3 regions of the Lactobacillus sp. A27 genome follow, and region 2 is predicted to be linked to each of the others. Evidence: predicted binding sites of a transcription regulator. Region 2 holds the regulator's gene; each other region holds the start of a gene.

Region 1 (6,972 bases), on a different contig from region 2:
ATAAAGTATTACTCCTATAACTGCTAATGTTCTAAGTCCAGAATATCCTGTAATAAACCGATTTCTTCTCATATTCATTTCTACCCTTATTGTACGAATTCAAAGACAAATTTGCCGATGGCGACATCGTCACCATTAACTGCTCCCTTTTCACGCAATGCATCATCAACGCCTAATCTCTTAAGACGTCTTGCTAAGCGCATAATTCCGTCTTGGTGATCCAAGTTAGTCATTTGAACTAATCTTTCTAACTGTTCGCCCTTAACAACAAATTCGTGTTCTCCAACTTTTTCAATAGTAAATTCATTCTTTTGTGGTGCCTGATACTTGTATTCCTTGGTCTTTTGTACAACCTTAGGCTCTTCTTCTGCACGCTCTTTTTCTACTTCTTCAACAAGCGTTGCAGTATCATTCATAAGCTTATTGACACCTTTATGAGTTACACTGGAAATTTCATAAACAGGTTCATTGTTTTCCTCTTCTTTTAACGCCTTCTTAAATGCGGCAAGCTTTTCTTCCGCACCAGGAATATCCATTTGAGAGGCAACAATTAGTTCTCGTTTTTTGGATAAATCTGTTTCGTAATTTTTCAGCTCGTTTTTGATGGTGTGATAGTCTTCAATTGCTTCACGACCATTATTAGGGTCCATTGACACTAAGTGCAAAATTACCTTAGTTCTTTCAACGTGACGCAAAAATTGAATACCAAGTCCTACGCCTTGGCTAGCTCCTTCAATTAAACCTGGCAAATCGGCCATTGAAAAGTCACGACCATCTGGTAGAATTACCATTCCCAAGTTAGGAGTTAAAGTAGTAAATTGGTAGGCTGCAATCTTTGGCTTAGCCTTAGTGGTTACTGACAATAAAGTAGATTTACCCACTGATGGGAATCCTACTAAACCAACATCAGCCAAGAGCTTTAACTCAAGACGTAAAACTCTGTCTTCACCAGGTTCACCATTTTCTGCAATTTCAGGAGCGGTATTTACACTCGTAGCAAAGTGAATATTACCACGGCCACCGCGGCCGCCTTTTGCTACTACTAACTCTTGGCCCTTTTCAACTAGGTCGCCAATTAATTCACCAGTATTAAAATCATAAACGGTTGTCCCCACAGGTACCTTCAAGTAGAGGTCCTTAGCTGCACGACCATATTGGGATTTTATTCGACCATTTTCACCACTATCGGCTTTAAACTTGCGTCGGTAACGGAAATCCATTAAAGTACGCAAACCACTATCTGCAACAAAAATAATGCTGCCGCCGCGGCCGCCATCACCGCCTGCTGGTCCGCCATTTGGAACATATTTTTCATGGCGGAAAGCCACCATGCCATCGCCGCCTTTTCCGGCTTGGACTTCAATTTTAGTCTGATCAACAAATGTAGGCATGTTTATCTCTTCCTTCCGTCTCAATCTAACTTTTATACTATACCACACAAATACGCTCAACAGCGCGAATTCTGGGTTTTACAACATTAATTTTACAGTTTGTGCTTGGGGTAATGTCAACCCTGCTGCACGCAAATCATCCACTGATGCTTCTTTAATTTTCTTCAAGGAACCAAACTTGCGCAATAACTTATTCCGGCTCTTGGGTCCAATTCCCTTAATTGAATCTAACCGGCTAGATAAAGCATTTTTAGCATGTCTTCTACGGTGAAAAGTGATGGCAAAACGGTGAACTTCATCCTGAATTCGAGTCATTAAATAAAAGCCTTCAGATTTTGGATTCAACGGTATTAGTTTTAATGGCACGCCGTTAATCGGATCACCAAACAGCAAATGGTTAGTCCGATGTTTGTCATCCTTTACCATACCCGCTACCGGAATATTTAAATTAAGCTCATTACGCAAAACATCCTCACAAGCATCAACCTGAATTTGACCACCGTCCATCAAAATCAAATCTGGCATCTTCTTATGTTCGCGCAATAAACGACCATATCGACGGCGAACAACTTCACGGGTATTGCGAACTTCATCGCCTCCGTTTTGATGTTCAACTTCGCCTTTTAACTTATATTTACGGTAAGCCGTTTTATCAGGTTCTCCATCTTTGAATACTACTAAAGCAGAAACTGGATCTGCTCCTTGAATGTGCGAGTGGTCAAAACTTTCAATAATGTGGCCATATGGCAAGCCTAGTGCATCGAAGATTTCTTTTTGGGCACCTTTGGTCTTACGGTTGCCTAGTTCTAATAATCTAAACTTATCGTCTAACTTCAACTTAGCATTGTCTTTAGCCATATCAAGCAAGGACTTCTTTTGACCACGCTGAGGAGTTCTAACCGGTACTGTTAAAACCTCTGCTAAAGTAGCATTATCAAATCCTGCTGGAATCAATACTTCTTTAGGAAGAACACGGTTTTTTTGACCATAAAATTGCACAATAAAAGAAGTAAAGGCGTCTTCTGGATCAGTGGTGTCAGTCAATGGAAACATGCGCGTCTCACGCCGCAATAATTTGGCCTGACGCAAGAAGAAAATCTGAATAGAAATCCATGATTTATCAACATAATAGTTAAAAATATCACGTTGAGTATTATCATTAGAAATAATTTTCTGCTTTTCAACAGTTTCTTCAATATATTTTAACTGATCACGTATCTCCGCAGCTCTTTCAAATTCAAGCTGTTCAGAAGCCTGCTCCATTTTTTGAGTTAAATCTTGCTTAACTGCACCGATATCTCCATTCAAAAAACGTTTGATCTTTTTAATCTGCTCATCGTACTCCTTTTGAGGAACCTTTTTAAAGCAAGCACCTAAGCATTGCCCCATATGATAATAAAGACATGGGCGTCCTTGATAACCATGACAGCGTCTTAATGGAAAAACTTTTTGAATAAACTTCAAGGTAGCCTGTGCAGCATAGACATTGGGATAAGGCCCAAAATAGTAGCCACCATCTTTACGTACAATACTTGTTAAACGTGTCTGAGGATCATGTTCCCGTGTAATTTCAATATACGGATAGCCTGTCCCTTGCTTTAATTGCACATTGTAATATGGTTGGTATTTCTTGATTAAAGTAATTTCTAATAAAAAGGCTTCTTTGTCTGTAGAAACAGTAATGATGTCATAATCTCTAATTTCACGAACAAGTTCTGCCCTTCGTCCTACTTGTTTGCTTTTAAAATAAGAACGTACTCTATTTTTTAGATTTTTAGATTTGCCAACATAAATAACCGTACCATTAATATCTTTCATCAAATAACAGCCCGGTTTCTCTGGCAAAAGTTTTAATTTATTTTCAATTAATTGTGTTGCCATTATTCTCATCCTAACAAAAATTCGTATGTAATAGTGTACCACAGCTTTTTTAAGAAGATATTAACTTTGCTCACAAGCCATAGCTATTTATATCAAAATTTGCTAAATTAAATGTACATTGATATAGAAATATAGAGGATACATGATGACTAATTTTGTTTTTGACTTAATCAACCAATTTGGCTACATGGCCATCAGTTTTCTAATTGCTATCGAAAACGTTTTTCCGCCAATTCCTTCCGAAGTAATTCTTTCTTTCGCTGGCTTTGCTACACACCACTCACAAATGACAGTTGTGGGAACAATTATTGCCTCTACTATTGGTGCAGTACTTGGAGCCTTAATTTTATACGGTGTTGGTTGGTTCCTAAATGAAGAACGTTTAGAACGCATCATAGATCACAAAGCGTTCAAAATGCTTGGCTTTAAAAGAGGAGATGTACAAAAGGCCATTAATTGGTTTGATAAGTATGGCACAGGCGCTATTTTCTACGGACGCTGCATCCCTGTCGTACGAAGCTTAATCTCTATTCCAGCAGGAACCGCAAAAGTAAAAATGTCTAAGTTCTTAATTTACACTACCTTAGGAAGCCTAGTCTGGAATACAATTTTAGTAGCTTTAGGTTCATACATGGGAGAAAAATGGCAAGTTATTGTTACTATCTTTGAAGAATACTCTTTAATCATTGCCGGCTTAAGTGTGGTCACAATGATCTGCTTTTCATTCAAGTGGTACAAACAAAAAATTAAGAATTAACACAAAAAGTCCTATTTATTGCAAAATAGGGCTTTTTATTCTTCAAAAAATTAAAAATATAATGTAAAATTAATCTAACTTTATTTTAAGGGATGATGTAATGAGATTTAATATTTTCAGAAAACAAAGCATTCAAAATTATCTAGGTAAAGATATTAAATTTGCCAAGACAATGAATGCAGTAGACTTAATGTCCCTCGGGGTAGGTGCTGTAATTGGTACTGGGATTTTCATCTTACCAGGAACAGTAGCCGCTACCCTAGCCGGGCCAGGTGTAAGTTTATCATTCGTAGTAGCTGCTATAGTTTGTGCGCTTGCAGGGATGTGTTACGCCGAATTTGCTTCAGCTATTCCAGTTGCTGGTAGTGCCTATTCATACGGGAATATTGTGTACGGTGAATTTGCCGGCTGGATTATCGGTTGGGCTTTAATTCTTGAATACATGCTCTCTGTAGCTACAGTAGCCGCTGGTTGGTCCTCTTATTTCAGCTCTTTTATTAGTCCATTCGGCCTCAAAATTCCCCATGCCGTTTCAGGGCCAATGGATCTAAGTCATGGTGTTTATTTTGACCTAGTGTCCGTTTTAATCATTCTCTTGATCAGTATTTTGCTTTCTCGAGGAATGAAAAATTCAATTAAGATCAATATCGTAGCAGTATTTATCAAAATTGCTATTATCTTAATTTTCATCTTTGCCGGCTTACACTTTATTAAACCAGCAAATTATCATCCATTTTTGCCATATCATTTTTCAGGCGTAATCAAGGGAGCAACCACGGTTTTCTTTGCCTTTCTTGGATTCGATGTAGTTTCTTCTTCCGCTGCCGAAGTTAAAAATCCTAAGAAAAACATGCCACTAGGAATTATTGGTACTTTAGCAATTGCGGCTCTGCTATACTTTGGCGTATCAATTGTCTTAACAGGAATGGTTAACTATACCAAATTAAACGTTTCTAACCCTGTTGCTTTTGCTTTACAATACGTTCACCAAAATTGGGTGGCAGAATTGCTGTCATTTGGGGCAATGCTCGGAATGGCTACTATGATGTTGACTATGATTTATTCAAGTTCTCGTTTAATTTATGCCATGGCTAGAGATGGCCTGCTTCCAACTACTTTCAGCAAGTTAGACAAAAAACACAATTCTCCTCAAAACGCATTAGTAGTAGTAACTATTATTATTGCTCTTGGTGCAGCATTCTTCTCAGTAGATCAATTAGCTAACTTGGTTAACTTCGGTACTCTTTTTGCCTTTACGTTAGTATCTTTCGGTATTTTAAAACTAAGAAAAAGAACAGATATTACCAACGATGGCTTCAAAGTTCCAGGTTATCCATACTTACCTATTATTTCTAGTTTAATCTGTATCTTTATGATTTGTCATTTAAGTTCTGAAGTATATCTAATGGCTGTCATTTGGCTAGTAATTGGAACTGTTATTTACTTTGTCTACGGCTACCATCACAGCCAACTCGATCACGACTAACATACCCAAAATTATGTAAAATAAAAACAGCAATTTCAAAATTGCTGTTTTTTTATATTGTCTTTAATTAATTTGATTGATGGCTTTGCCATCCTTAAAGAAGGATAAAACATTATTGGCTGCTTCTTTAGATAAATTAAATCTAGCAACATGAGTAGCTGAACCAACATGTGGAGTCATAATTACATTGTCCATCTCCACTAATTCTTGTCTAGGATGTGGCTCATTTTCAAAGACATCTAATGCTGCACCAGCAATTTCATCATTCTTTAAAGCAGAAATCAAAGCGTCACTATCAACTAAAGAACCGCGAGCTATATTGATTAAAAATGCAGTGTCCTTCATTTGTTTAAACACATCGGCATTAATAATGTGGTAAGTTTCATCGGTTGCAGGAGCATGTAAACTTAAGAAATCAGCATTCTTAATTAATTCATCAAAGTCAACATACTTAGCATCAAGTTCTGCTTCAATTTTTTCATCAAGTTGATGACGATTATGATAGATAACCTTCATCCCCAATGCCTTAGCAAAACGAGCAACTTGCTGACCGATTCTACCCATGCCTAAAATTCCCAAGGTTTTGCCTTCGATTGAATAGCCTTGATTATCATATTCATCAGCATTTAAAAATACGCCTTCACGTAAAGTATGATCATAGTAACGAATTCGACGTGCAGAAGCTAAAATCATTGTTAGAGCTAATTCAGCAGTTGGACGCAGAACACTTTCAGGACAATTTGAAACTACAATTTCGTTTTCCTTTGCATATTCCGTATCTACATGATCAAAGCCAACACCATATGTTGAAATTATTTTTAAATTCTTGGCTGCGTCGATCATTTGCTTATCAAAAATCATCTTAGCAACAATTACACCATCATATTCGGCGATATGATCTAAAACCCATTGGCGATCATCATCTGGACGATGACCTACAAGTCCAATAGTTATATCACATACTTCTTTTAAGTATTCTTTTCTTAAGTCAAGATACTACTAATTTGTTTAAATTAACATCTATTTTGCAAATTTATTAATTGCAAGAACTACGCCATCATGATCACAATCAGCGGTTACTGCATCGGCATGCTCTTTAGTATAATCAACTGCATTGCCCATTGCCACTCCGACACCAGCATATTCTAGCATGGGTGCATCATTTGCCTGATCACCTAAAGCCATAACATTTTGGGGAGCGATTTTCAAATAATCGCACAGTCTTCTTAGTCCAGTCCCCTTATCAACTCCGGCTGCAGTCGCTTCATAATAAAATGGCTCAGTTTTAGAAAAAACTACCCGATCCTTCATCTTTTGAAATAATGGACTCGTAATTTTACTATCTAAGTAATCTGGATCATCAATATACATACATTTAATAATTGGAATGTGGCGCATCTCTTCTTGAGTTCGATAAGACACTTCTAATTTAACTACACGCGAATTATAAATTGTAT
Region 2 (6,972 bases):
AGTATGACCCACAATACCTAAAGTTTCACCTGAATTTACTACGAATGAAATATCATGCAAGATTTCATTTTTACCATCATATGAGAAACTAACGTGCTTGAATTCAATCTTGCCGCGACTGATAGTCAATCCTTCTTGAACATTTTGCTTTGGCTCATATTGTTCATCATCTAAAATCGCAAAGATTCTCTTACCGGCTACGATACCATCTTGGAAGAATGTCATCTGGTCCATCATAGTTGAAATTGGATTAAACAATTGTGATAAGTATTGTGAGAAAGCATATACCACACCAGCTGGCACAAATGTTGCCTGCAATGGAAAACCGAAATACATCAACGTTACGGCTAAAGCCAATGAATAAAGCAAACTAGTCAAAGGTGAAAGCAGCAATGAGTTAATACGGATCATGTTGAAACGCGTATTCATCAACCCACCATTTTCACCCTCAAATTGGTGGGTCATTCTCTTTTCTTGGTTAAACTGCTGAATAATCGAGACGCCCTCAATTGACTCATTCAAGTTAGCGTTAATTCTACTCAACCGTTCACGATAGTTACGATAAAGACGTGAACTCTTTTGTGAGTAGAGCCAAATAACAAAGAGCAAAATTGGCACAAACGCTAAAACAATCCAGCCCGCAATCACGTTCGTAGTAAACATTGCGACCAATGCTGTAACCACAGAAAAGGCACCAATTACTACAGTTGAAAGCACAGTCAAGAAGTTGCTAAGAGTCATCGTATCGTTAGTAACTCTTGACACAATTGAGCCGGCAGGTGTTTGGTCAAAATAACGCATCCCTAACTCATGCAATTTTCGATAAAGCGCTCTTCTAATGCTTTCCAAGGTCTTTTCAGAACCCAAAGCAAAGAAATATTGGTAAGTAAACTGAATGACCGCTTTTAAAATGGAACCTACTGCATAAAGCAAACCCGCAAACAGAATAATTTGGACAGTTGCACTTTGTTTAAGCAAAAAGTTGTCTAAGAAATATTGCAATCCACGCGGAAGCAAAATATTGATAATGCTGACTAAGAAGGCACCAATCAAGGCAATGGTCATTTCAAACTTGAAGTGTTTAACAAAGCCCATCAAACGTTTAAAAATCGCTACCTGCTCTTTAAATGGGATTGCCTTAGACCACACTGATTCTTGCTTTTCTTCATTATTCATCTACATCTTCACCCACCTTTGCTTGCAATTCTTGTCTACGCCACATTTCCGCATACCAGCCATTTTCTTTGAGCAGATCTTGGTGATTGCCTCGTTCAATAATTTGACCGTCTTTTAAGACTAAAATCAAATCGGCATCCATGACCGATGTCAATCTATGTGCCGCAATCATCGTGGTCTTATCTTTTCTTTCATTTCTCAAAGAAGTTAGAATTTCGGTTTCAGTCTTTGCATCAACCGCTGATAAAGCATCATCCAAAATCAAAATTTGGCTATCTTTAAGCAAAGCACGGGCAATGGACATTCTTTGACGTTGACCACCAGAAAGTGAAATTCCATTTTCACCGACTAAAGTCTCATAGCCCTGTGGCATTTGTAAAACATCATCGTGCAAATCACTCTTCTTAGCAGCTACCGCAATCTCATTTTTGCCTGCATCTGCCTCTGAGAAAGCAATATTTCTACCAATACTCGTTGAAAAGAGAAAGTTGTTCTGGGGAACATAAGATATTTGGCTAAGTAAAACTTTAAGCGGAATTTTCTTGATATTGATGCCATTTAAGGTGATTTCACCGTCATATTGGTCGAATTCTCTCAATAGCAGCTGAATGATTGTCGTTTTACCAGCACCTACACGACCTACTAAACCTAAAGTTTGACCAGGTTTTAAGGTGAAATCGATGTTCTTTAACACTAGAATATCCTTTTCATCAGGATAAGCAAACGATTTAATATCAAAATGCAAATCACCTTGTAAGTCTTGAGCCTTAATACTTTGATCAGCGTGGGCATCAGTAATTAACGGTTTTTCATAAAGTAGCTTTTCTACACGGTCATAGCTTGCACTACCTCTTTCCAAAATATTGAACAAATAACCAATCGCAAACATCGGCCAAACCATGTTAGCAATATAGGCAATGAAGGAAACGAGCTGACCAATCGATAGCACTTTATTTGTAACTAAAAGTCCACCATAAATAATGGTAATTACATAGGTTGCACCGATAATTGCCGTACCCAATGGATCAAATAAGGAGTCCCATACAAACACTTTTTTATTGATATTAATTGTGTCATCGACCATTTTGTCAAAGGCCTGAGTATCTTCTTTTCCTTGACCAAAGGTCTTCAGCACCTTGATGCCTGAAACGGATTCTTGGGTCTTATTATTCAAACGTGAAAAAGCAGCCTGTGATTTATCAAAAGCATCATGCAAACGACCCCCAAGCTTCCAAGCACCTAGTGCCAAAAATGGCAGTGGCAATAAAGCAACGATAGTCAGTCTCCAATCAACGAAAATGATCATGGCAATCATAGTTGATAATCCCATGACAAGAGAGTCAACTAAAGTTAAAACGCCATCACCGGCTACGTTTTGAATAGAAGTCACATCGTTAGTTGCATGGGCCATCAAGTCACCGGTTCGGTGGCGCTGATAAAATGTTCTGTCCATGATCATAAAGTGGTCGAACAGTTTAGAACGCATTTGTCGTTCTAGTTCTGCGGCCCCGCCCCAAATTTGCTTACGCCAAAAGTAGCGCAAAATATATAAAACGAAGGCGGCAGCTAACACAGCTAGAATCAACATCCCATATTGCCCCCATGAGATGTGACCTTGATCCAGCTGATCTGCCATCAGTCCTAATACTCTTGGCGGAATTAAGTTGGCTAAAGAGGTTAAAGCAAGAAAAGTAATTCCGATAATATAACGTTTCCTTTCTTGTTTAAAAAACCAACCCAATTTTTTAAATATGTTCATTTACTCACTCCATTCTTTAAAAAGAACACCAAAAAAGACGAAGGAATAATCCTTCGCCTTAACACCACAAAATAATCTAATAATTACTTTTGTTGATGCTTCATCATGTTCATTACTTGATGAACCTTCTTGTTAGAAGGCTTTTGTCCCATTTGAGACATCATAGCAACGATCATATCTTCACTAATAGGAGGATTTTCCTTAAAATACTTCTTCATGTATGCTCTTGCACCATAGAAACCTGCTGTTGCACCAACTAAAAGTGCAATAATAATCAAAAATATTGCTAAACCTAAATTCATATTATATCCTCCATCTAACTAACAATAATATCTTACATAATTTTTCACTTTTTTAAAAGGCTTAATTAATCTTTTCTAAGACCTTTTCTTCTTTGAGCACGTTTTGCTCTTTCTGAGGTTACTTCTTTACCATTTTTATCGATAATTACCATATTTTCAACGTCTTGCTTAAATGCAGCTCTGAAGTTGGCAAGGAATTTTTTGTGAAGTTCTTTACGTTCTTGTTCCTCTTCGGGAGTTAAGCCTTCCTTTTCTTTCTTATGGTAAAGTTCATTAATTCGATTAGTTACCTTTTTTTCTTCTTCTTTACTCATTGCATCTTTATTCATTTTATATTCACCTCACATTAACAATCTTTAGTCTACCGTATTTTATACAATAAAAAAAGATGCTTTTTATAGAACATTTGTTTGAGATTATGCTATTTATTTGTTAAAATAATCATAAATATTATCTTTTTTACAATAACGGAGAAAAATTATGTCTAAGAAAAACAACGATACTAAACAACTAGAAATTTTACGTTATATTTATGATACTGTAGAACGCCGTGGTTTTCCACCAACAGTGCGAGAGATTTGTGCTGCGGTCAAACTTTCTTCTACATCTACTGTTCACGGTCATCTAGCCCGCTTAGAACGCAAAGGTCTTTTAATCAAGGATGCAACTAAGCCTCGTGCACTTGAAATTACCGATGAAGGTAAAAAGGAATTGGGCATTAAGCCAAAGAAAATCCCAGTTGTTGGTGTGGTCACTGCTGGTCAACCTATCTTAGCAGTTCAAGACATAGATGAATATTTTCCACTTCCACCTGATCTTGAAAACGATGCTGGTGAACTCTTCATGTTAAAAGTTCACGGTGAGAGTATGATTAATGCGGGAATTTTAAACGGTGACAGCGTCATTGTCAGAAAGCAAAATACCGCTAATAACGGCGAAATTGTCGTAGCCATGACTGATGAAAATGAAGCTACAGTTAAACGCTTTTATAAAGAGAACGATCACTACCGTTTACAACCAGAAAACGATACAATGGCACCAATTATCTTATCCAAAGTAAGTATTTTAGGTAAAGTAGTTGGCCTTTACAGAAATAATATCGATTAATATTTAAACCTAAGCAAAAAGCTTAGGTTTATTTTTTCGTCAAAATTTCAGTTAATTTATTTTCAAAAACTGGCAGCCATTTTTCTAAATAACCTGCACGGGTCGGATGAATTTCGTCTGCCATATAAAGAGCAGGTTGGTCTTTAAAATTCGGATCATTATATAAATCCAGAACTTTAATATTCCATTTTTTAGCTAATTGATGTGTTGCTTTTACCATCTGATTATACAAATCACTTTCAAAATAAGGATTTGTATAGATCAAAATTGGACAATGCCATGTAGTCAGAGCTTGACTAATAATATATTCCATCGCACCGATAATTGTTTTTACATCAAAATGGTCATTTTGACTAATTTCTCCCAGCTTCTGGTTTGTACGCGCATCATTAGTAGAAAGTTGCAAAACCAACATATCAATTGGTGTTTTAAGATTTTCCTTAAAACGAGCAACATAAGAATCACCATGATAACTGGCATCTTGATCTACCAAAGTAGTGCCATTTTCTGCATCTTTAATAGCAGCAATGCCATCTTTTTTCCATAAGTAGTCTACAAAAGATTCCCCTAATGCACCAAAACCAAATGTGACAGAAGAACCTAAAAATAAGATCTTTTTATTTCTTAATGGGCTATCAATTGTTTTCACACTGTTAAGACTATATTTACGGCTGTTACCCGGTAAATAGGCTAGCTCTGCATAAGCTCTTTGGTGCAAGGGATGCTCATCCAAATCCATTCGCAACTCATTAAGAGCAATATCGGATAAATCATTATTTTGTCTAATAGGGATTAAAAAAGTTTCGTTACTCATTATTTTCTCTTTCTTTATCGATGTAAGGTTTTATCGCTTCCCAATCTTTTACAATATCATCACTTAATTTACGATTATAAAATACAGCCGCAGGATGATATTCTGGAATAACCGTATATTTCTTTTTCGACCAAACATATCCATCTTTAGCTTCATTAAGTTCAAGAATTGGTGTATTCTCAATAACCTTACCATGTTCAGCAGAAATCTTATGACCTGGGCCAAGCAGTCGCTCTAATCCGGTGTTACCTAAAGCAACAATGACTTGTGGATCTGCGTAATGCATTTCATAGTCTAAAAAAGGAGCATGTGCTAACACTTCTTTCTTAGTAGGTTTACGATTTGGTCTTTTAATTACTTCTTTATTTTCTCGTTTACTAAAAACTTTTTTCACACTAAAAGGGCGGCTACGAACAGCACTAGTAATATAAACTTGATCTCGTGATAAACCAATTTGCTTTAGTGATTTATCCAGTTCCTTTCCGGCGTCACCACTAAATGGAATATTATTAACGATTTCATTGCGTCCTGGCGCTTCGCCTACGATCATTAGCAAGGGATGTATTGGGCCACTTCCTGAATTAATTCCTTCTAAACGCATGCCCTTTGATCTCTCTTTTACTTCTGCCAGTAATTCTTTAGGATAATTCAATCATCTCACCTGTTTCTATTTCTGATATATTAATTATAATATTAGTCAAAATTATTTTACATCTAAATTAAATATAGTATAATGTAATCAATTTAATATCAATTAAAAGCCGCCATTGTGGATAAATGGCGGCTTTCGCTTTAATTCCACACTCAATATCTCTGCTTGTGAAATTTACTTCACAATTCAGATTTAGTATATTATCAATGTTATTACTGTATATTAGAGTGACTTTGTGATTTTACTTTGCGGTTTCACATGAGTTCCACGATATTATTATTCACAAACTATTAATATATTATTAAATAATTATCGATTATATATGAATTATTTTAAAAATATTTATCAAAACAAAAAAGCTAGTTCCGTTTGGAACTAGCTTTTCTATATCGACGTTATGATTAACGACGTGCTTCAGCAATTCTTGCTGACTTACCGTGACGTTCACGTAAGTAGTAAAGCTTAGCACGACGCACACGACCATGACGCTTAACTTCAACCTTAGCAACACGTGGGTCGTTAACTGGGAAGGTTCTTTCAACACCAACACCTGAAGCAATCTTACGAACAGTGTAAGTAGCACCGATGCCAGTACCCTTCTTCTTAATTACAACACCTTCGAACAACTGAATACGTTCGTGAGTACCTTCAACAACACGTACGTGAACAGTAACAGTATCACCTGCACGGAAAGCAGGAATATCGTCACGAATTTGTTCTTTAGTCAATTCTTGAATTAATGGATCCATAATATATTTTTCTCCTTCTTCGGCATTCATCCACGCACCAGCGTCAGCGGAACACCCATAACTTTAATTAGTGACATTTGCCACGATGAATAGTTTAACAAATCAAGCCAGCTTAATCAAGCTCTGACTTGATTTCTTCTAGCATTTTCTTTTCTTCAATAGTCAACTGACGATCTTTTAACATATCAGGACGATGAAGATAAGTTGCTTTAAGCGCTTCTTTGTGTCGCCACTCAGCTATTTTTTGGTGATTGCCACTAGTTAATACTTCAGGCACTTTTTGACCTTCAAAATCAGCTGGGCGAGTATATTGCGGATATTCTAATAAGCCATGTGAAAAGCTTTCTTCTACTGGACTAGCAGCGTTACCTAAAATACCAGGCAAAAGTCGAACAGTAGCATCAATCATACTC
Region 3 (6,972 bases), on a different contig from region 2:
GGATGGAAATTATATGGTAAAAAACCTAATAAACATGCGGCTAACATAAAACAAGCTATAGGCACATATAGCTGATGCGTGTGTAAAAAGAAATATCCTACGATTCCCATGGTCGTTAGAGAAATCATTGATACCCCATCTGCTAGCCCATCCAGTCCATCAATCAAATTGACTGCATTAGTTAAAGCTAATATCCAAAAAATGGTAATTGGAAAACTCCACCAACCAATATTAACTTCGTGCGTGACAAAAGGAATTTTTAAGACATTCATTCGAATACCTGCCAAGAAATAAATGATCAATGAGGCAATAAAAATGCCGAACATTTTTTGTCTAGGCTTTAATTCAAGAATATCATCTATCAATCCCGTCAACACAATTACACTTGAAGCTAATAAAATCGAAAAGATTTCATGGGTAGGAAATTGCTCTCGTAACAGTACAAATGCACCGATATTAAAAGTAACGAAAATTCCTAATCCCCCGATAGTAGGCATTGGCTTCTTATTAACCCTACGTGCATTAGGATTATCAACAGCTCCCAATACGAAAGCCAAACGCCGAATAAACGGCGTAATAGCCGCCGAGATAATTACCAATAAAAATAATTCAACAATGATTTTAAACATATTTGGCTACTTTCCTTATTTACTCGTTCTAATTATACAAGTAGAGTCGGTTTTGCACAAATAACAAAAAAGGTTTGAAACTTTTAATTTCAAACCTTTTTAAATTTATTTAGCGATCGCTACAACTCGTTTTTCACGGATAACAGTAATTTTAATATTACCAGGATAATCAAGTTCTTTTTCAACCTGATTACGAATATCCCGTGCCAAAATAACTGTACGATCATCTGAAATTTCATCAGGTTCTACCATCACGCGAACCTCACGTCCCGCTTGAATGGCATAAGCCTGCTTGACACCTTGATAGCTCTTAGCTATCTTTTCTAATTCGGTCAAACGCCTGATGTAATTTTCTAGACTCTCACTTCTTGCACCTGGTCGAGCTGAAGAAATCGTATCTGCTGCAACTACAAGTTCAGCAATAAACGATAACTTAGGCACATCACCATGGTGTGCAGCAATCGCGTTAACTACAACATCGGATTCATGATATTTACGGGTCAACTCTACACCAATTTCTACGTGTGAACCTTCAATATCATGATCGATGGCTTTACCAATATCGTGTAATAATCCCGCGCGAACTGCTAATTTTTCATCTAGACCTAATTCGGCAGCCATAGTACCAGCTAATTTACCAACTTCAATTGAGTGTGACAAGACATTTTGCCCATATGAAGTACGATACTTGAGTCGTCCAAGCGTCTTAACGAGTTCTGGATTCATACGGTGAATTCCAAGTTCCATTAAGGCACTTTCACCAGCTTCATAAATATCGTCATTAACTTCTTTACGAGCTTTATCAACCATTTCCTCAATTCTAGCTGGATGAATTCTCCCATCCTTAATCAAACGTTCCATTGCTCTCTTCGCAATTTCACGTCTAATTGGATCGAAGCCACTCAAAGTTACAACCTTTGGTGTATCATCAATAATTAAATCAATACCAGTTAAAGCTTCAAATGAACGAATATTGCGACCTTCACGTCCAATAATACGTCCCTTCATCTCTTCATTTGGTAGATCAACAACAGACACGGTGGTTTCTGCTACAGTATCTGCTGCACTACTCTGAATTGCATCAACTATAATTTGGTTAGCATAATGATCAGCTTTCGCTTTAACTTCTTCATTACTATTTCTAATCAATTCGGCACGTTCTTTAACAAGCTCATCAGATAATTTATTAAGCACAATCTTTTTTGCTTCTTCTTTATCCAACTTAGCTACGTCATAAAGCTTTTGCCGTCTAGCTTCAACTAATTCATCAGCTTCAGTTAATTTTGCCTTTAAGCTAGTATCTTGCTGCTTTAATTGATCTTCCTTTTGAGTGAGTCCAGCTTCTCTTTCATCTAACAAAGAATTTTTGTGATCTAAAGTATCTTCACGTTGCTTTAAACGATTTTCTTGACGAGCTAAATCATCCTTTTTTAAATTTAACTTGTCTTCAGTCTTTTGCTTATAATCACGAATTTGTTCTTGAGCTTCAAGAATTTTTTCTTTCTTAGTATTTTCAGCACTTTGCTTAACAGCTTCTGCTGCTTGCTTTTGTGCATTAACCTCTGCTTCTACCGCAGCTACTTGTGCTCGAGCATCGGCTAAAATATGATCAGCATCATTTTGTGCATTCTGAGCTTTTTGTTCCCAAGAATGTTTACGAATAGCATAGCCAATCACTGTACCCACCAAAATTGAAACAATGGCAGTTGCGACGGGAATCATAATAATTGTATTCATGATTACTATCGCCTTTTTTTAGAATTATTCACACCACTTTTATGATAAAGAACCTGTTGGTCCATGTCAATCCACAAGAAAAAACCTTGGAACATAATTCCAAGGTAAAAATCATTTTTATTTATCATCAGTTGTCTTTTTAGCTTCGGCAGACTTCTCTGCTTGAGCCTCTTCACGCTTTTCCTTTATTTTTTCAGGATCTTCACGATCAGCTACTGACTTCTCATCAATACCATATGCCTGACGAACTTGTTGTTGAATATCTTGATAAATATCTGGATGATCTTCAAGATATTTCTTAGCATTTTCTCGTCCTTGGCCGATACGATCGCTCTTATATGAATACCATGATCCAGCCTTATCAATGATATCCTTGTCAGCAGCCATATCAAGTAATTCTCCACTTTGAGAAATACCTTTACCATACATGATATCTACTTCTGCTACCTTAAATGGTGGGGCAACCTTGTTCTTTACAACTTTAATCTTGACGCGGTTACCAATTACATCACCAGATTGCTTAATCTGTTCTGCTCTTCTTACTTCAAGTCGAATAGTTGAATAAAACTTAAGGGCACGACCACCAGGTGTAGTTTCAGGGTTACCAAACATAACCCCAACTTTTTCACGAATCTGATTAATGAAAATTGCAATAGTCTTAGTCTTGGAAATTGTTCCTGATAACTTACGCAAAGCTTGACTCATTAATCTAGCTTGAAGACCAACATGGGCATCCCCCATTTCGCCTTCAATTTCTGCACGTGGAACTAAAGCAGCAACAGAGTCGACAACCACAATATCAATAGCACCACTAGAAATTAAAGTATCAGCAATTTGTAGTCCTTCTTCACCAGTATTAGGTTGAGACAAAATAAGTGAATCAATGTCTACACCTAAAGCTTCAGCGTATGCTGGATCCATTGCGTTTTCAGCATCAATATATGCGGCTGTACCACCACGTTTTTGCACTTCAGCTACTGCATGAAGAGCAACAGTAGTCTTACCAGATGATTCAGGTCCATATACTTCAATAATACGTCCCCGAGGATAGCCACCAACACCAATAGCAGCATCTAAAGCAAGTGAACCTGTTGGAACTGTTGAAATTTGAGTATCGGCCTTCTCACCCATACGCATAACAGCACCTTTGCCAAAGTTCTTTTCAATTTTCTTGAGCGCTGCATCTAAAGCAGCCTTTTTTTCATCTTTGGGCATGTTTTCCTCCTAAATTTTTGTACTCAGTAATTATACTTTGATCATTATCTACTTTGCAAGCAATATACAAACTAACGTTCAAAGTATTTAGCCTACACTATTAAATACGCAAAAAAAGGTAATTTTTTTTTGAGAAAATAAAAAAGAAGCAATTTTATGCTTCTTTTAATTTATCTTTAATTTTACATGGATCCTTTGAATACGCCCCATGATTGGTGGAAGTAGTCGTAACCTGAGTAAATAGTAAAGATCAATGCAAGGTAAAGTAAAATTGTACCGATATACCAGAAGTTACCGATCAATAAGAAGATGATTGATAACATTTGGCAAGTAGTCTTGATCTTACCAGGCATTTTAGCTGCCAAAACTTGTCCCTTGTTTTCAGCTAAAATCAAGCGCAAACCAGTAACTGCTAATTCACGACAAACAATGATTGCAACAACCCAAGCTGGAGCAAGCTTCAATTCAACTAAGAAAATAAATGCAGTCATAGTCAACATCTTGTCTGCCAAAGGATCAGCAAACTTACCAAAGTTGGTAACCATGTTGCGTGAACGAGCAATATGACCATCAAACCAGTCAGTAGCTGAAGCTACGGCAAAAACAATAGCTGCAATTACCCAGCTCCAAACAACAGTTGAACCAGCGGCTTCAGTATGAGCATCCCCACCGAAAATTATAATTAACATAAATATTGGAATTAAAAAGATTCTAAAAACAGTAAGTTTATTAGGTAAATTCATTCTTCTTATTTTCTCCTAAGCTTTAATTACCATTATTTTCATCACCGCTGCCACCATTATCATTTCCACCGGCATTGTTATTTTGCGTAGTGGTTGTTGATGATTGAGTAGCTGATGATTGTTGTGTTTGACTACTTTGTCTTGTTTGACTGCTTTGAGCAGCTGATGATTGTTGGTGACTAGTTTGAGTGTTGTGTCTAGTAGTAGAGCTGCTCTGAGTTTGATTTTGAGTAGTAGTATTACTGTTATTAGTATTATTATCGCTAGTCGTTCCATTTTGACTAGTATTGTCATCAGTATGATGAGTAGTAGTCTTCTTAGCCTTTCCAATTAACAAAGTAATTGTTCTGTAGCTATTATTAGGTACGTATGGAACCTTCTTGCCACCGATCTTAATCGAACTACCATTATCATTACCCAAGGTAATTACAACTCGTTCAGCGTTTGAAGGTAAAGTAAGGGTATGCTTTTGCTTAGCAATTAAAGTTCCTTGCCAGCTATTTGCATTGCCATTAATTTGTACTCCCGCAGAAGTATTTTGAGTTGAACCTGCCTTAACAACTAAACGACGATTCCTCTTAAGACCAAGGACACGGTATTCATTGTCATTAATCTTTTTAATCTTAACTGTATTTACAGCAACCGGCTTAGTCTTCTTAGAAGATGACGATGATGTCTTCTGTGATGATACAGTTACGCCGCTGTTATCAGTATCATGATGCTGACCACTTGATGAAATACGTGCATACAATACGTATACAACTAAGATTACGATAATTACACCTAATGCGATTGCGATTCTTGGCAAGTAATTCTTCCACAAATTCTTCTTGTTATTTGTGGTTTCACGAACCTCTTCGCTCTTATTATCAATTGAATTCTCTACATATTCATCAGGATCCGCTTCTGGAACATCCTCATGATAGTCACTGAGTAATTCTTTCCCATCTAATCCAACTACTTGAGCGTATTGTCGAATAAATGCCCTAACATAAAAGTCACCAGGAAGCTTATCAAATTCATCCTTTTCAATTGCTGTTAGATATCTACTTTGAATCTTAGTTGCTTTTTCGATATCTTCAATTGAAAGTCCCTTTGCCTCTCTAGCACTCTTTAATTTCTCTCCGATGTCTGCCATATTAACCTCTTCAAAATTAAATTTAACAAATTGAGTATACCATAAAATTTCGTTTACAACTTCTTAGTTATAAAAGCCAGCCTCCAGTAACATAAATTGTTTGACCAGTAAGGTAACTGCTTCGTTCATTCAGCAACACTTTGATCCAATATGAAATATCTTTTCCATCAGCCCAACGACCAACAGGAATCTCTTCTTGAACTTTCTCAATAGTATCTTCTGAAAAAATACTGTTCATATTAGTCTTTACAGCACCTGGTGCAATTACATTAACCGTCAAATTATTTGATGCTACTTCACGTGCATAAGCCTGCGCAAAACGACTTAACCCACCTTTAGTGGCACTATATACCGATTCCAGAGCACTACCGTAGCCTCCATAAACCGAACCTAAGTAAACGATTCGACTAAAACCTTGTTTCATTAGCTGCGGCTCCAGTAATTTAGTTAATTTAATGGGTACAGTCAGATTGATTTTTATTAATCTTGTAATATTATCAAGATCTTCATCCCCTAGAAAGCCGTAATTAGTGACCCCTTGAGCAAAAACTGCTGCATTAACCGGCAATAAATTTTGGACAAATTCACTTAATTGTGCATCATCAACTTCAAAATCTAACTTAATCGGCATAAAATCCTGGTCAGGATATTTAGTAAACAACTTTTGACCTAATTCTTCAGCAACTTCCTTTTTGGAATTGTAATGCAAATAAAGAGACCAGCCATCTTCAGCCAAATCACGACAAATTGCTTGTCCTATGCCACCTGTAGCACCGAATACAATTGCACGCTTCATTTATTGCTCCTCCTTATCAGAGTTTAAATAAGCCGAGCAAATAGTGCTATCTTTCATCAGCTTTTGACAAATTTGATCGAATTCTTCAAAGCCCATCGTCTGCAACTTTAATAAATTAAGTTGTAAATCTTCATGGTCAAGATTTTCTTCAATCATTTCAATTGCAAAATATGAAAGATTATTCATTGTCCGAATAGTACGGGCCAGCCATTCTTTCTTCTGCAAAACAAAATTCTCTTTAATAAAACGATATTGCTCAGAATTAAGATCTATAGGTTGGGTTAAAACGCGTTTAATCTCCTCAATTATTCTTTGATTATCTGCACTAACTCCAAAAATAGTAGCAAAATCGCCTTGTCTAGTATAGTTAACTGAAATTTGCAAAGGATTAGCCAACAGCTTTTCCTTGCGCATTTTCTCAAACCAAGGACTCATCACGCTTAATTTTGATTCTAACATTATTTCTAGCAGAATTTGAGTCAAATCAGAACTAGATAATACTTTCTTAAAGTTTTTAAATCGAATACCCAATCCAAAAGCTTTTGAATTTCCTTTAGCTTGCAAAACTTGATCTGAAAGCTCACCCACTGGTTGAGAAACCGGAGTCGAAACATCTTTACGATCAGCTAGATACTTAGCTTGCAATTTACCTACTTGACGCAAAATGGTTCGAACTTGATTATCCGAAAAATCACCACAAGCAACAAATTGCAT

Evidence for each region. Region 2 encodes LexA, which represses DNA repair genes until DNA is damaged. Its sites were predicted from a motif close to CNAACANNTGTTNG; they were not measured.
Region 1: uvrC (excinuclease ABC subunit UvrC) is a predicted target of LexA. The motif match lies at 3,287-3,300, and genes of this name have one in related genera.
Region 3: recA (recombinase RecA) is a predicted target of LexA. The motif match lies at 3,649-3,662, and genes of this name have one in related genera.

Annotation. Positions count from the first base shown of each region.
Region 1 is NZ_JAEHNT010000035.1:21,416-28,387, reverse strand. It holds gene JEM49_RS05690 (acyltransferase family protein) at 1-72, opposite strand, end outside; gene obgE (GTPase ObgE) at 87-1,391, opposite strand; gene uvrC (excinuclease ABC subunit UvrC) at 1,470-3,272, opposite strand; gene JEM49_RS05675 (DedA family protein) at 3,418-4,029, shown strand; gene JEM49_RS05670 (APC family permease) at 4,130-5,515, shown strand; partial or broken gene JEM49_RS05665 (NAD(P)-dependent oxidoreductase) at 5,579-6,469, opposite strand; gene yidA (sugar-phosphatase) at 6,536-6,972, opposite strand, start outside.
Region 2 is NZ_JAEHNT010000003.1:20,918-27,889, reverse strand. It holds gene JEM49_RS00495 (ABC transporter ATP-binding protein) at 1-1,176, opposite strand, end outside; gene JEM49_RS00490 (ABC transporter ATP-binding protein) at 1,169-2,935, opposite strand; gene JEM49_RS00485 (YneF family protein) at 3,019-3,237, opposite strand; gene JEM49_RS00480 (DUF896 domain-containing protein) at 3,303-3,566, opposite strand; gene lexA (transcriptional repressor LexA) at 3,718-4,344, shown strand; gene JEM49_RS00470 (SGNH/GDSL hydrolase family protein) at 4,373-5,158, opposite strand; gene JEM49_RS00465 (uracil-DNA glycosylase) at 5,151-5,810, opposite strand; gene rplS (50S ribosomal protein L19) at 6,212-6,559, opposite strand; gene trmD (tRNA (guanosine(37)-N1)-methyltransferase TrmD) at 6,672-6,972, opposite strand, start outside.
Region 3 is NZ_JAEHNT010000032.1:40,973-47,944, reverse strand. It holds gene JEM49_RS04970 (glycosyltransferase family 4 protein) at 1-629, opposite strand, end outside; gene rny (ribonuclease Y) at 735-2,366, opposite strand; gene recA (recombinase RecA) at 2,484-3,581, opposite strand; gene pgsA (CDP-diacylglycerol--glycerol-3-phosphate 3-phosphatidyltransferase) at 3,764-4,324, opposite strand; gene JEM49_RS04950 (helix-turn-helix domain-containing protein) at 4,347-5,462, opposite strand; gene ymfI (elongation factor P 5-aminopentanone reductase) at 5,530-6,258, opposite strand; gene JEM49_RS04940 (M16 family metallopeptidase) at 6,259-6,972, opposite strand, start outside.